Regions from separate parts of the Mesorhizobium sp. L48C026A00 genome, predicted to be linked through region 4. Evidence: predicted binding sites of a transcription regulator. Region 4 holds the regulator's gene; each other region holds the start of a gene.
What was found. Region 4 encodes PhoB, which activates phosphate uptake and scavenging genes when phosphate is short. Its sites were predicted from a motif close to TGTCATNNANCTGTCAT; they were not measured.

Region 1: phnC (phosphonate ABC transporter ATP-binding protein) is a predicted target of PhoB. The motif match lies at 1,748-1,764, and genes of this name have one in related genera.
Region 2: X738_RS64850 (LTA synthase family protein) is a predicted target of PhoB. The motif match lies at 1,568-1,584, and genes of this name have one in related genera.
Region 3: X738_RS59475 (PhnD/SsuA/transferrin family substrate-binding protein) is a predicted target of PhoB. The motif match lies at 1,805-1,821, and genes of this name have one in related genera.

Annotation. Positions count from the first base shown of each region.
Region 1 is NZ_AYWU01000002.1:358,902-362,109, forward strand. It holds gene phnD (phosphonate ABC transporter substrate-binding protein) at 1-657, opposite strand, end outside; gene phnC (phosphonate ABC transporter ATP-binding protein) at 823-1,677, opposite strand; gene X738_RS48810 (DapH/DapD/GlmU-related protein) at 1,923-2,540, opposite strand; gene phnL (phosphonate C-P lyase system protein PhnL) at 2,537-3,208, opposite strand, start outside.
Region 2 is NZ_AYWU01000015.1:97,149-100,356, forward strand. It holds gene fabG (3-oxoacyl-[acyl-carrier-protein] reductase) at 1-344, opposite strand, end outside; gene fabD (ACP S-malonyltransferase) at 405-1,346, opposite strand; gene X738_RS64850 (LTA synthase family protein) at 1,614-3,208, shown strand, end outside.
Region 3 is NZ_AYWU01000009.1:81,333-84,540, reverse strand. It holds gene phnF (phosphonate metabolism transcriptional regulator PhnF) at 1-582, opposite strand, end outside; gene X738_RS59480 (alpha-D-ribose 1-methylphosphonate 5-triphosphate diphosphatase) at 579-1,760, opposite strand; gene X738_RS59475 (PhnD/SsuA/transferrin family substrate-binding protein) at 1,881-2,738, shown strand; gene X738_RS59470 (phosphonate ABC transporter ATP-binding protein) at 2,818-3,208, shown strand, end outside.
Region 4 is NZ_AYWU01000002.1:87,359-90,566, reverse strand. It holds gene X738_RS47525 (ROK family protein) at 1-1,125, shown strand, start outside; gene phoB (phosphate regulon transcriptional regulator PhoB) at 1,392-2,081, opposite strand; gene phoU (phosphate signaling complex protein PhoU) at 2,098-2,805, opposite strand; gene pstB (phosphate ABC transporter ATP-binding protein PstB) at 2,841-3,208, opposite strand, start outside.

The DNA of each region.
Region 1 (3,208 bases), 270 kb from region 4:
CTTGTCGACCATCTTGCGCAGATTGCCCGAGCTGTAGCCGTCGTTGAAGTCGCCGACGCCGGAGGCCCAGGTGGTGCCGGCATCGAACGTGCCCTTCAGGACTTCAAGGACAAGCTGTTCATGGCCGCCGCCGAAACCGGTCGACGCGAAGTAGCTCTTCACATCCATGCCGATGTCCTTGGGCAGTGACGTGACCGGGATCAGGTAACCAGAAGTCGAATCGGGATCGGCGAAACCGAGTTTCTTGCCCTTCATGTCGGCGAGCGTCTTGATGTCGGAATCAGCACGCGCGACCATGACCGCACGGTAGCCGGTCGAGCCGTCGGTCTGGATCGTCGTCAGGATCGGTTGAACCGCGTCCTTGTTTTCGAGATAGACCTTGGCGTAGGCCGAAGCGCCGAGCTCGGCAAAGTCGAGCGTGCCGCCGAGCAGGCCCTGGATGACGCCGTCGTAGTCGGCGGCCGGGAACAGCGAAACTTTTTCGACGCCGAGGACTTGCTTGATGTGGTCGGCGAAGCACTGGTAGTTGCGCAGGCGGTCGGCTTCATTCTCGCCGCCCAAAATGCCGACGCGGAATTCCTTCAGATCCTGTGCCTGAACCGCGCCCACCGCCATGGCGATGATGGAAACGGCACCGAAAAGTATTTTTCTAAACATTTCGCGTCTCTCCTGTTGGTTCCGGCATCGCGCCGGCAGCGTTCGAATTTTGACGGCGCTTTTTTTATGCCCGGCCTTGATGCGGACTGGCGGTCCAGGCGCTCTTTCGTCGTTTGCTTTCGTATACTCGTATACCGGTATCCACTTGCCGGATCGTCGACCTAGTTAGCCGGGAAATGCCGGCTCGAGCGGTCCGGCGGATGCGACGATCTTTTGCTTGATGGCGACGCTGGTCGAGGTGATCGCCTCGGAGATTTCGCCGCCATTGCTGTCGGCGCCATAAACCATGCGCACGGCCTCCCGATTGAGCTCTTCGGGCGGGCCGTCGAACACCACCTTGCCGGCTGCCATGCCGATGATGCGGTTGCAATAGGTGCGCGCGGTATCCAGCGTGTGCAGATTGGTGACCACGGTGAGGCCCTCGCGCAGATTGATGTCCTGCAGCGAATCCATCACCACCTTGGCGTTGAGCGGGTCGAGCGAGGCGATCGGCTCGTCGGCGAGGATGACTTTCGGCTGCTGCATCATGGCGCGGGCAATCGCGACGCGCTGCTGCTGGCCGCCGGACAAGGTGCCGGCCGGCTGCAGCGCCGTGCGGGCGATGTCGAGACGTTCGAGCGCCGCGATTGCCTCGGCCCGTTCCTCGCGGGAGAAGACACCGAGCAGATTGACAACGGTCGAGCGGTGATTGAGCCGCCCGAGCAGCACATTGGTCAAAACGTCAAGGCGCGGCACCAGGTTGAATTGCTGAAAGATCATGGCGCAATCGCGCTGCCAGCGCCTGAGCAGCGAACCGCGCAGGCTCGAGACTTCGGCGCCGTCAAAGAAAATCGAGCCCTGGCTGGGATCGATGAGGCGGTTAATCATGCGCAAAAGCGTCGACTTGCCTGCACCCGAGCGGCCGATGATGCCGACCATCTGGCCTTGAGGGATCGAGATGTCGACATTGCTGACGGCGGTGTTCCTGCCAAACCGACGGGTGACGCCGCGGATTTCGAGCGTGGCTGAGGTTGCTGACATAGGCAAGTTCCAGTCCAGTCGCGTTTCGAAGGTCTGTTAGCCTTGGCTAGCGCAGCCGCATGAAACCGCGGTGTCGGATTGATGTCAGTTTTGTTACCGTCCACAGCCTGGAAGGGGGCGAGCCGGCGGACGCGGTTCGATCAAGTGAATGGTGAATGGTGAATGGTGAATGGTGAATGGTGAATGGTGAATGGTGACAAGAACGGCTTCCCTGCCGCCATTCACTATTCACCATTCACCATTCACTAGCCGCCGTATTTTTCCAGAAATGCTTCCGCCGAAAGCGCGCGAAAATCGTCGAGCGCGGCGCGCAGGCGGGCGTGGTCCCAATCCCACCAGGCAAGTGCCCGATAGCGTTCCGCCGTGCGGCGGTCGAAGCGTTCGCGGATCGGTTTGGCCGGCACGCCGCCGACGATGGTGTAGGGCGCGACGTCCTTCGACACCACGGCGCCGGCGCCGACCGCCGCACCGTCGCCGACGCTGACGCCGGGCAGGATTGTCGAGCCGTGGCCAAGCCAGGTGTCGTGGCCGATGGTGACCCGTTTGGCGCGGCGCTGGGCAAAGAATTCGCTCTCGTGCTCGGCGTCGTCCCAATAGTCAGAGGCGCGATAGGTGAAATGGTGTAGCGTCGGCCGCCAGGTCGGATGGTTGTTGGCGTTGATGCGCACACTGGCGGCGATGTTGGCGAATTTGCCGATCGTCGCGCACCAGGCGCTGCAGTCCTGCATCATGTAGGAATAGTCGCCGAGCGTACTTTCCGAAAGCCGGCAGCGTTCGGCGATCTCGGTCCAGCGGCCGAGCGTCGAGTTGTCGACTTCCGCTGTCTCGTGGACAAGCGGCGTTTCCGACAGTTTTCTGGTCATGCGGCGATTTTCCCGGCGGCAAAAGCGGTCACGTCGATGACGCGGTCGGCCACTGCCTCGCGCACATCATGGTCGTGGAAGATGCCAAGCAGGGCGACGCCGGCTGCCTTCTTGGCCGCGATCAGCGCAATCACCATGTCGCGGTTGCTGGCGTCGAGCGAAGCGGTCGGCTCGTCAAGCAGCAGGATCGGGTGCTCGGTGATGAAGCCGCGCGCGATGTTGACGCGCTGTTGCTCGCCGCCGGAAAAGGTCGCCGGCGGCAGTGCCCAGAGCCTTTCCGGCAGGTTGAGTTGCGCCAGCAAGGCGCGTGCCTTGCCGCGCGCGACCTCGCGGTCCTCGCCGCGCTCGACCAGCGGTTCGGCGACGACATCCAGCGCCGAGACGCGCGGCACTGTGCGCAGGAACTGGCTGACATAGCCGATCGTGAGCCGGCGCACGGCAAGCACGGTGCGTGGGCTGGCCGTCGCCAGATCGATGAGCCCGTCCTCGTGCTGGACGATGATCTGGCCTGCATCGACGGCATAGTTGCCGTAGAGCATCTTCAGGATCGAGCTCTTGCCGGCGCCGGAGGGGCCGCCGAGCACGGCACATTCGCCGCTCCTGATCGAGAACGACACGCCGGCGACGACCGGCAGTCTGATGCCGTCACGCAGATGCATGGTGAAGCT
Region 2 (3,208 bases), on a different contig from region 4:
ACGGCGGTCAGGTTGACCTCGAGCACCGAATCCCAGTCGGCGTCGGCCATGCGCACGAACAGCCCGTCCTTGGTGATGCCGGCATTGTTGACGAGAATGTCGACGCCTTCGAGATCGGCCTCAACCTTCTGGCCGAGCGCCTTGACCTCGTCGCGATTGGAAAGGTTCGCCGGGAACAGCTTGACCCGGTCGCCGAGCTCGGCCGCCAGCGTTTCCAGCTTCTCGACGCGGGTGCCGTGCAGGCCGACGACAGCGCCCTGCGCATGCAGCACCCTGGCGATCGCCTCGCCGATGCCTCCCGATGCGCCTGTGACGAGCGCCTTGCGGCCGGTCAATTCAAACATGTCTTATCCTCTTCTCAATCGTACAAGCCGGGTGAGTTCGGCTACCTCTAAACGCGTGGTTCACCCCAATGCCGCCAGCGCTGCCTCGACATCGGCCGGCGTGCCGACCGCGCCGGTGGCGATGTCGCGGTTGATGCGCCGCGCCAGTCCCGACAGCACCTTGCCGGCGCCCACCTCGTACAGCGTCGCAATGCCGTTGGCGCCAAACCATTCCACCGTTTCGCGCCAGCGCACGCGCCCCGTCACTTGTTCGACCAGGCGGTGGGCGATCGCATCCGGATCGCTGGACGGCGTGACCGACACGTTGGAAACCACGGGCACGAACGGCGCGTTCTTCGTCACGCCGGCCAGCGCCTCGCGCATGACCTCGGCCGCCGGTGCCATCAGCGCCGAATGGAAGGGCGCCGAGACCTGCAGCATCAGCACCCGCTTGGCGCCCTTTTCCGTGCACAGCTTCGCCGCCTGCTCGACGGCCGCCCTGGCGCCGGAGATCACCAGTTGGCCACCGCCATTGTCGTTGGCGATCTGGCAAATCGACTCTTTGGCCGCTTCAGCGCAGGCGGCTTCGACATCGGCCTGTTCCAGCCCGATGATCGCCGCCATGGCGCCCTCGCCGGCCGGCACAGCCGCCTGCATGGCATTGCCGCGGATACGCAAGAGCCGGGCGGCATCGGCGACCGAAACGAAACCGGCGGCGGCAAGTGCCGAATATTCGCCGAGCGAATGGCCGGCAACATAGGCGACCTTGTGCTTCAGCGAGAGGCCGCGCGATTCCAGCGCCCGGATGGCGGCGAGCGACACAGCCATCAGCGCCGGCTGGGCATTGGTGGTCAGCGTCAGCCTCTCTTCCGGCCCTTCCCAGATCAGCTTCGACAGGTTTTCGCCGAGCGCGTCGTCAACCTCTTCGAAGATCTTCCGCGATTCCGGAAAGGCGTCGGCGAGGTCCTTGCCCATGCCGACAGCCTGGCTGCCCTGTCCCGGAAAGGTGAATGCGACTGCCATGCGTGCCTCCCAAGCGGCTGATTTTTCCTGCCTGTGACGCAAGGCGGGCGGACAAGTCAAGTCCGCTAGCAGCCCGACCCGCGCCGCTCCGGCTCGGTATCGCTGGCCGAGTACCTGTTCCAAAAGGCTTTTTTTCGATCACTCATGATGAAAATCGCTCACGATTCGTTTGCTGGCTCTTCTTATTTCAGCCACAGACGCTAGCTTTTCGTGACATATCGATGACAGCTCAATGACACTTTTGTGTATGGTCGGGGGAATTGTAAGGTGGCAAGGATCAAGAAAGGCGTTGGCAAATCCGCGCCACAGTTTCTGGAAGGCGATCCGGCCACCGGCTATCTGCCGGGCCGGAAATGGCCTGTTATCCGCTATGGCCTCGTCAGCCTTCTCGCCGCCACCATCCTGGTTTTTGCCATCGAACTGATCGTGCGCGGCGACTTTGCCGGCACCGTCGGCTTCTTCCTGCAGCCCTTCAAGCCCGGCTGGACCACCATCATCATCTTCGCGCTGATCCTGATCGGCCTCGATGCCGTGCTCGGCCGCAGCCACCAGAGCCTGATGATCGTCGCGCCGCTGACGCTGGCGCTGGCCTTTGTCGGACACCAGAAATCGCTCTATCTCGGCGATCCGCTCTATCCGACTGATTTCCTCTATTCACGTCAGATCGTGGCGCTGATGCCGCTGCTGGTGCGCGAACGTCCGGGAACCGCCATCGCTCTGGCGGTCGGCATCGTCGGCAGCCTCTCGCTGCTCGTTTATGGCTGGCGGCTGTGGCGCCGCCGCGTACCGGCGCTCGGTCGCAAGGGGCGCCTGGCCCGGCTGACGCTGACCGTGCCGCTGCTCGCCTTCTTCGTGTCGATCATGGATTACGCGACGTTCTCGTGGACCCGCGACCGGCTGCAAATCATCCCGATCATGTGGGACCAGAAGGAAAATTACGCCTCCAACGGCTTCGCACTGGCCTTCGCCCTCAACGTGCCAATGGCCCATGTCCCCGCGCCTGCCGGCTACTCCGACAAGGCGATCGCGGCGATCGAAAGATCTGATGTGAAGGCATCGGTGCCGGCCGAGAAGCCAGACATCATCATCGTCATGAGCGAATCCTTCTGGGATCCGACCGAACTGCCCGGCGTCACCATCACGCCCGATCCGATTCCCAATGTGCGGGCGTTGCGCTCCGGCCACGTGTTCTCGCCCGAATTCGGCGGCATGACCGCCAATGTCGAGTTCGAGGCGCTGACCGGCTTTTCCAACGCCTTCCTGCCGGCCGGCAGCATCCCCTACCAGCAATATGTCCGCGCGCCGGTGCCGTCGATGGCGACGTTCCTGAAGAGCCAGGGCTATGAGACGCGCGCCATCCATCCGGGTACAAGCTGGTTCTGGAACCGAACGCCGGTCTATGCCGATTTCGGCTTCGATGACTTCAAGTCCGAAGAAAACATGCCATATCTCGAAAAGCGCGGGCCTCTGACGTCGGACGCGGCGATGACCGACGAGATCATCCGCGAAGCCGACGCCACGGACGATCCGTTCTTCTACTTCGCCGTCAGCCTGCAAAACCACGGACCCTACGAACCGAATCGCTATTACAATCCGACCCACAGGGTGCAGGCTCCGACCAGCCAGTGGGCAAAGGATTCGCTGCTGAGCTTCACGGAAGGCGCATCCGACGCCGACAAGAGCCTCGAGCGCCTCATCGAATGGGCGAAGAACCGGCGGCGACCGACGGTCATCGCCTTCTTCGGCGACCATCTGCCGCCGCTCGGTCCGGTCTATGTCGAGACCGGCTTCCTTAGGGATAACGTCGCGCCACGCAAGGAGCCGCCCGACCAGATGCTGCTGCATCACCGAACACCGCTGAT
Region 3 (3,208 bases), on a different contig from region 4:
GAAAACATCGGTCACCGACTGACGCACATCGTATCTCTGCTCGAAGTCGGGGAAGAGATGCGCCGGAAAGAACTTGGTATTGACGTAAACTGGCTGCTTGTCCGACGTTCTGATCCGGCACAGCCGGATAATGGTGGTGTCAGGTGCGAGACGCAACCGTTCCACCACGGCCGCTTCGGCCGGTTCCCGGACGATCAGCAGCGTATTGGTGCCGATTTCCTGGCCGTGGGCTTCGAAATTGTCGAGAAAGCGCTGTCCGTCGCGAACAGTGAATGTCGAGGGCAGGTTTCGCACGAAGATACCGACGCCCTTGCGGGCGGTGAGGTGGCCCTCATGCTGTAACTGCTGCAGCGCCCGGCGAAGCGTAATGCGGGTGACCGCGAATTTCTCTGCCAGATGCGTTTCTCCGGGAAGCTGGCTGCCCGGCGCAAGACTGCCGCTCTCGATCAGATCGAAGATGTGATCGTAGATCTGCTGCCAGATCGGCGTATCGTTGCGTGGCCGAAAGACCAGCCCGTCAAAGGCCAGAAGGCGATTGCCATTGCGCTCGTGTGGTATTGAAATTTTCGTGTCCAAGTTCATGAAACCTTATCCACCGGCGACCGCTGTGCAGACCATCGGTCTGTGCGGGACAGCCCGGAGCTATAGACAATTTGTCCATGGACCATGGTGGCCACCACACGCGGATGCTCTGGATCGCCAGCATCGACCAGGATCAGATCCGCCCGGCGGCCGGCAACAAGCGAGCCGCGATCGTCGAGGCCGGCCACCCGGGCCGGGTTTGCCGAAACCAGATTCCAGATCGAGGGGAAGTCGCCGGCGTCTGGCGAAGACAGTCTGAAGGCCGCATGCAGAGGCGAAGGGTAGTGGTAATCGCTGGTCAGCACCGTGCAAAGTCCGGCTCTGACGGCCTCGGTGGCATTTAGCGCTCCATTATGGCTGCCGCCGCGCACGACGTTGGGCGCGCCGAGGATCACGTCCTCGCCCATTTGCCGCGCGGCCTTGGCTGTTTCGAGCGTTAGCGGAAATTCCGAGGCCTTTGCGCCGAGGGCGCGAAAATACATGCGTTCCTCGGGAGACGCTTCGTCATGGGCAAGAAGCACATTGCCATTGGCCCGCGCAGTTGCGGCCAGCTTCCCGATCGCGATCTCAACCTCGGCGCGGCGGGACCAAATCTGGCCGAGCAACGTCATGTATTGCTCGCGGCTCAAGCCAGACCGCTCCGCCATCTGACCGATCTTGCGGGCAATCGTGCCGTTCAGCACCGACCCCGTCGTGTGATCGTTGACGGCGATGATCGGCCGTGGCCAAAGCGAGAGCCATCGTACGACCTGCGCCATCTGATCAAGCGCGAAGGTCTCCCAGCGCAGATGCAGACGCGTATCGCAGCCAAGGCTATCGCGGAGATCGCAGACCGCGCCGATCAGCTGTTTGGCAGCGTCGAGCGACCGAAGTCCAGGCTCCCACGACACCGTGACGCCGTGAAAGGCCGTGGTTACGCCATTGGCGACAAGCTGGCGGTCCGTATCTTTCAGCGCCAGCGCGGTGTCGAAGCGGACACCGGGCCGCGGCATGATCTGGCGCTCGAAGCCGTCGCCGTGAATATCGACGATCCCCGGAAGCACGAGCAGACCATCGGCATCGATTCTGGAGGCATGGGCCGCTCGCAGCTCTGACAGGGCGCCGCCGGTGACGCTCAGGTCCGCGGTTTCAAGTCCCCGTTCGGTTAGGATGCGACCACCCTGGATGTGCCAGTTCACTGTATCCCTCAAAAAAGCAAAGGCTGCCGGTGGCGCCGGCGAAATGTCACGAGCACGTCATCTGCTGCGTATACGGATTAGCGGGTAACAGTTTCCTGTCTATACAGCAAAGGAAAAACGATGATCCGCAGCATCGCAACCGCACTCGCCCTGACGCTTGCCTCCGCCGTTCCAGTGTTTGCGGAGCCAGTGAAATTCGCGGTAACCGACATGGAGGGACTGGAGGCTCTTCAGCAGGAATTCGGTGCTTTCCAGACCGCTCTTGAGGAGGCGACCGGCCTGGATGTCGAGCTGTTTCCGGTCAGTTCGCGGACCACCGCCGTCGAGGCGATGAATTCCGGGCAGGTCGATCTTGTCCTGACCGGTCCTGCAGAATACGTCGTCATGAAGGAATTAAGCCAGCCGAAGATTGTTGTCGCCTGGCAGCGCCCCGACTATTTCGCTCAGATCGCCGTGCTGGCGAATGGACCGATCCGCTCGGTCGAAGACTTGAAGGGCAAGAAGGTCGCATTCGGCTCGGTCGGCTCGACCTCCCAGCACCTCGGCCCCGCGCAGGCGCTGGCCGATTTCAACCTGAAATATGCCACCGATTACGAACCAGTAATCATATCGCGCAACATCGCGGCTGAGGCTCTCATCCGCGGCGACATCGCCGCTATCGGCTTGAATTTCGGCTATCTCAACTCGGTCCGGGAAGCATTCCCCGACGTTGCCTTCTCGGTCATCGCACGGGGCCGCGATCTGCCGAACGACATTCTTGTCGCCCGCAAGGACATTTCAGATGACGTGTTCGTCAAGATCCGCGATGCCTTTGCGAAGAATGGCAATGAGCTGATGAAAGCGATCCTGACCGGCGAGGACAACCAGAAATTCAAGGGCGGTTTCTTCCTGACTGATGTCAGGGACTCGGACTACGACTATGTCCGCTCGATGTACCGCACGATCGGAATCGAGACCCTCACCGACTTCGTAAACTGAGGCTCGCTCCTTTTCAGCGACAACGCCGGCGGCTAACCGCCGGCCTGTTTCGCAGTTCGGTCTGGGCCAAGAGGTCACTATGACAGCCATCATTCGGGCGCACGATCTTGCGAAGAGCTATGCGAACGGAAAGGTCATTTTCTCCAGTATCGGCCTCACCATAGCATCGCGCGAACGGGTTGCCCTGATTGGCTCGAACGGTGCTGGAAAATCCACCCTGCTCAAATGCCTCATTGGTCTTCTACCGTCGAGCGGTGGCGAGGTCGTCACCCTCGGCGAGAGCTTCCGCTCGGCGCCGTCCGTCGCCCAGCTGCGGCGCATACGCAGGCAGATCGGATTTGTCTTCCAGCACCACGGACTGGTCAGCCGACAATCGGTTCTTACAAACGTTTTGCAGGGCAAGCTCGGGCTGCCCGGCGGCTGGCGCGGCTGGCACCATTCCATCGCAAAGCAACACTGGCGCGAGGAAG
Region 4 (3,208 bases):
TCGACCATATCGGCGATCTCTGCCGACCTGATCCAGGAAGGCATCCTGGCCGAGAGCAAGGCGAGCGAGACGGTTTCGCTGAAACGCGGCCGGCCGCAGGTCGGCCTCAGCCTCAATCCGCAAGCCGCTGCGGTGTTGGCCGTCGTGTTGTCGCTGAATTTCCTGTCGGTCGCCGTCATCGATTATGCCGGACAAGTGGTCGCCGAGGAACAGCGCCGGCTGGACACGCTGACCATGTCGCGTGACGCGCTGATCGACGAATGTGTCGCCATCGTCCGGCGCCGGCTCGAAGATCCCGACCTCGATGTCCAAAGCGTCGCCCGCATCGCGCTGGCGATCCAGGGCATCACCGATTCCCACGCGCGCGCCATGTTGTGGTCGCCGATCACGCCGCAGACGAACATCGCCTTCGCCGACATTCTGGAACGCGAGTTCGGCATCCCGGCCATCATGGAGAACGACTGCAACATGATGGCCGTGGCGCTGCGCTGGCGCCACCCGGATCGCTACCGCGACGATTTCATCGCCATCCTGCTCTCGCACGGCATCGGTATGGGGCTGGTGCTGAAGGGCGAGCTGTTCACCGGCACCCACTCCTCAGGCGGCGAATTCGGCCACATGATCCATCGGCCGGGCGGCGCGCTTTGCCGCTGCGGGCGGCGCGGCTGCATCGAGGCTTATGCCGGCAACTACGCCATCTGGCGCAACGCAAGGCTGTTGAGCGAGAACGCCGAGCCGGTCGCCGATGTCAGCGACGCCGACATGCGGGCCTTGGCGGCCCGGGCGCGCGAGATGGACGGACCGGAGCGGGAAGCCTACCGCAAGGCCGGCGAGGCGCTCGGCTTCGGGCTCGGCAGCCTGTTTGCGCTGATCGATCCGGCGCCGGTGGCCATGGTCGGCGCCAGCGCTGCCGCCTTCGACCTGATTGAGCCGGCGTTGCGCGAGGCTATCGCCCAGACCGCCGGCGGCCAGCATTCGGGTTCGATTTCCTTCGACACCGAGCCGAACGAGCTGCCGCTGATCCGCGAAGGCTGCGCCATGCGGGCGCTAAGCTTCGTCGATCAGGAGATTTTCGCGCCGAGCATCCAGGCACGAGCCGGCTCGGTCGGAAAGAACGTGGCTTGAAGGATTCCCGGGTCGCGACTTGGGGTGTGTTGAGATTCAGGTCAGGCCGAGTCGAGAATGGTGGGTTCCGAGAACCGGAGCGGAGCGTACTTTTGGGTACGTGAGCCCGCGCATGACCCCGAAATCGAGGTCGATTTCGGAAAGGTCGTGCGCAAAATCAAAGTTCTACAGCGTGCTTTGCGTGCCCAACAGGGCGCGCGGCGCTGTAGGTAAGCGCAGGTATCAGCCGTTCGCAGGCCGGCATCACCTGAATATCAGCACATCCCCTAGTCTTCCCTGATAGCATAGCCCGCGCCGCGGATGGTGCGGATGACATCGGGCATGCGACCATTGTTGACCGCCTTGCGCAACCGGCCGACATGGACGTCCACCGTGCGCTCGTCGATGTAGATCGTCTCGCCCCAGACATTGTCGAGCAACTGACTGCGCGAGAAGACCCGGCCGGGGTGGCGCATCATGAATTCGAGCAGCCGGAATTCGGTCGGCCCGAGCCGGATCTCGCTCTTCTTGCGATATACCCGGTGCGATTCACGATCGAGCATGATGTCGCCGACCTTGAGCACGCTGGACAGCACTTCCGGCTTGGCGCGGCGCAGCAGCGCCTTGACCCTGGCCATGAATTCCGGTGTCGAGAACGGCTTGACCAGATAGTCGTCGGCCCCGGTCGAAAGGCCGCGCACCCGGTCGCTCTCCTCGCCGCGCGCGGTCAGCATGATGATCGGCAGCCGCTCGGTTTCGGGGCGCACCCGAAGGCGCCGGCAAAGCTCGATGCCGGAAACCGCCGGCACCATCCAGTCGAGCACCAAAAGATCGGGCACGTTTTCCTGCAGCCGGATTTCGGCCTCGTCGCCGCGCGTCACCACCTCGACCTGATAGCCTTCGGATTCAAGATTGTAACGGAGGAGGACGCCCAGCGGCTCTTCATCCTCCACCACCATGATGCGCGGCGCGATCATCGGCCGGTCACTCCTGTCATGTCGCCGGCGCCGACATCGTCGTTTCGTCGAGCTTCGGGCGATCCGCCGGCAATTGCTGCCCGGTCACGACAAAGTAGGCGTTTTCGGCGATGTTGGTGACGTGATCGCCGATACGCTCGAGATTCTTGGCGCAGAACAGAAGGTGCGTGCAGGCGGTGATGTTGCGCGGATCCTCCATCATGTAGGTCAGGAGCTCGCGAAAAACCGCCGTGTATTTCACGTCGATCTTCTGGTCGTCGGCGCGCAGTTCCTTCAACGCGCCGGCATCGCGCGACACATAGTGCTCGACCACGCCGCGCAGCTGCACAAGAACGAGGTCCGCCATCGCGTCGATACCGTGCGACAGATTACGCGGCGTCGCGCTCTGCCCGACTGCGCTGACCCGCTTGGCTATGTTCTTGGCCAGATCGCCGATGCGCTCGAGATCGCCCGCCATGCGGATTGCGCCAACCACGGCGCGCAGATCCTGCGCCATCGGCTGCCGCTTGGCGATCAGCGTGATGGCGCTGTCATCGAGTTCGCGCTGCCTCGCATCCATGATGGCGTCGTCCGAGACGACGCGCTGCGCCATCGCATTGTCCGACGCAAGCAACGCGCGGATCGAGGCCGCGACCATTGCGGCGGCGAGCTCGTCCATGTCGCGGATCAGCCGGTCGATGTGCTCCAGTTCCTCGTCGAAAGATGCGACGGTGTGTTCACCCATGGTGCTGTCCTCGTGTTCGAAATTCGCCGGACCGCTCAGCCGAACCGGCCGGTGATGTAGTCCTGGGTGCGCTTGTCGTCGGGGTTGGTGAACATCTTGTCGGTCGCGCCCTCCTCGACCAGATAGCCGAGATGGAACATCGCCGTGCGTTGCGACACGCGCGCCGCCTGCTGCATCGAATGGGTGACGATGACGATCGTATAGTTCTGGCGCAGTTCGTCGATCAGTTCCTCGACGCGGGCGGTGGCGATCGGATCGAGCGCCGAACAGGGCTCGTCCATCAGGATCACTTCCGGCGACACCGCGATGGCGCGCGCGATGCACAGGCGCTGCTGCTGTCCGCCGGACAGTCCGGTACCCGACTCGAGCAGGCGATCCTTGACCTCGTTGAACAGGCCGGCCT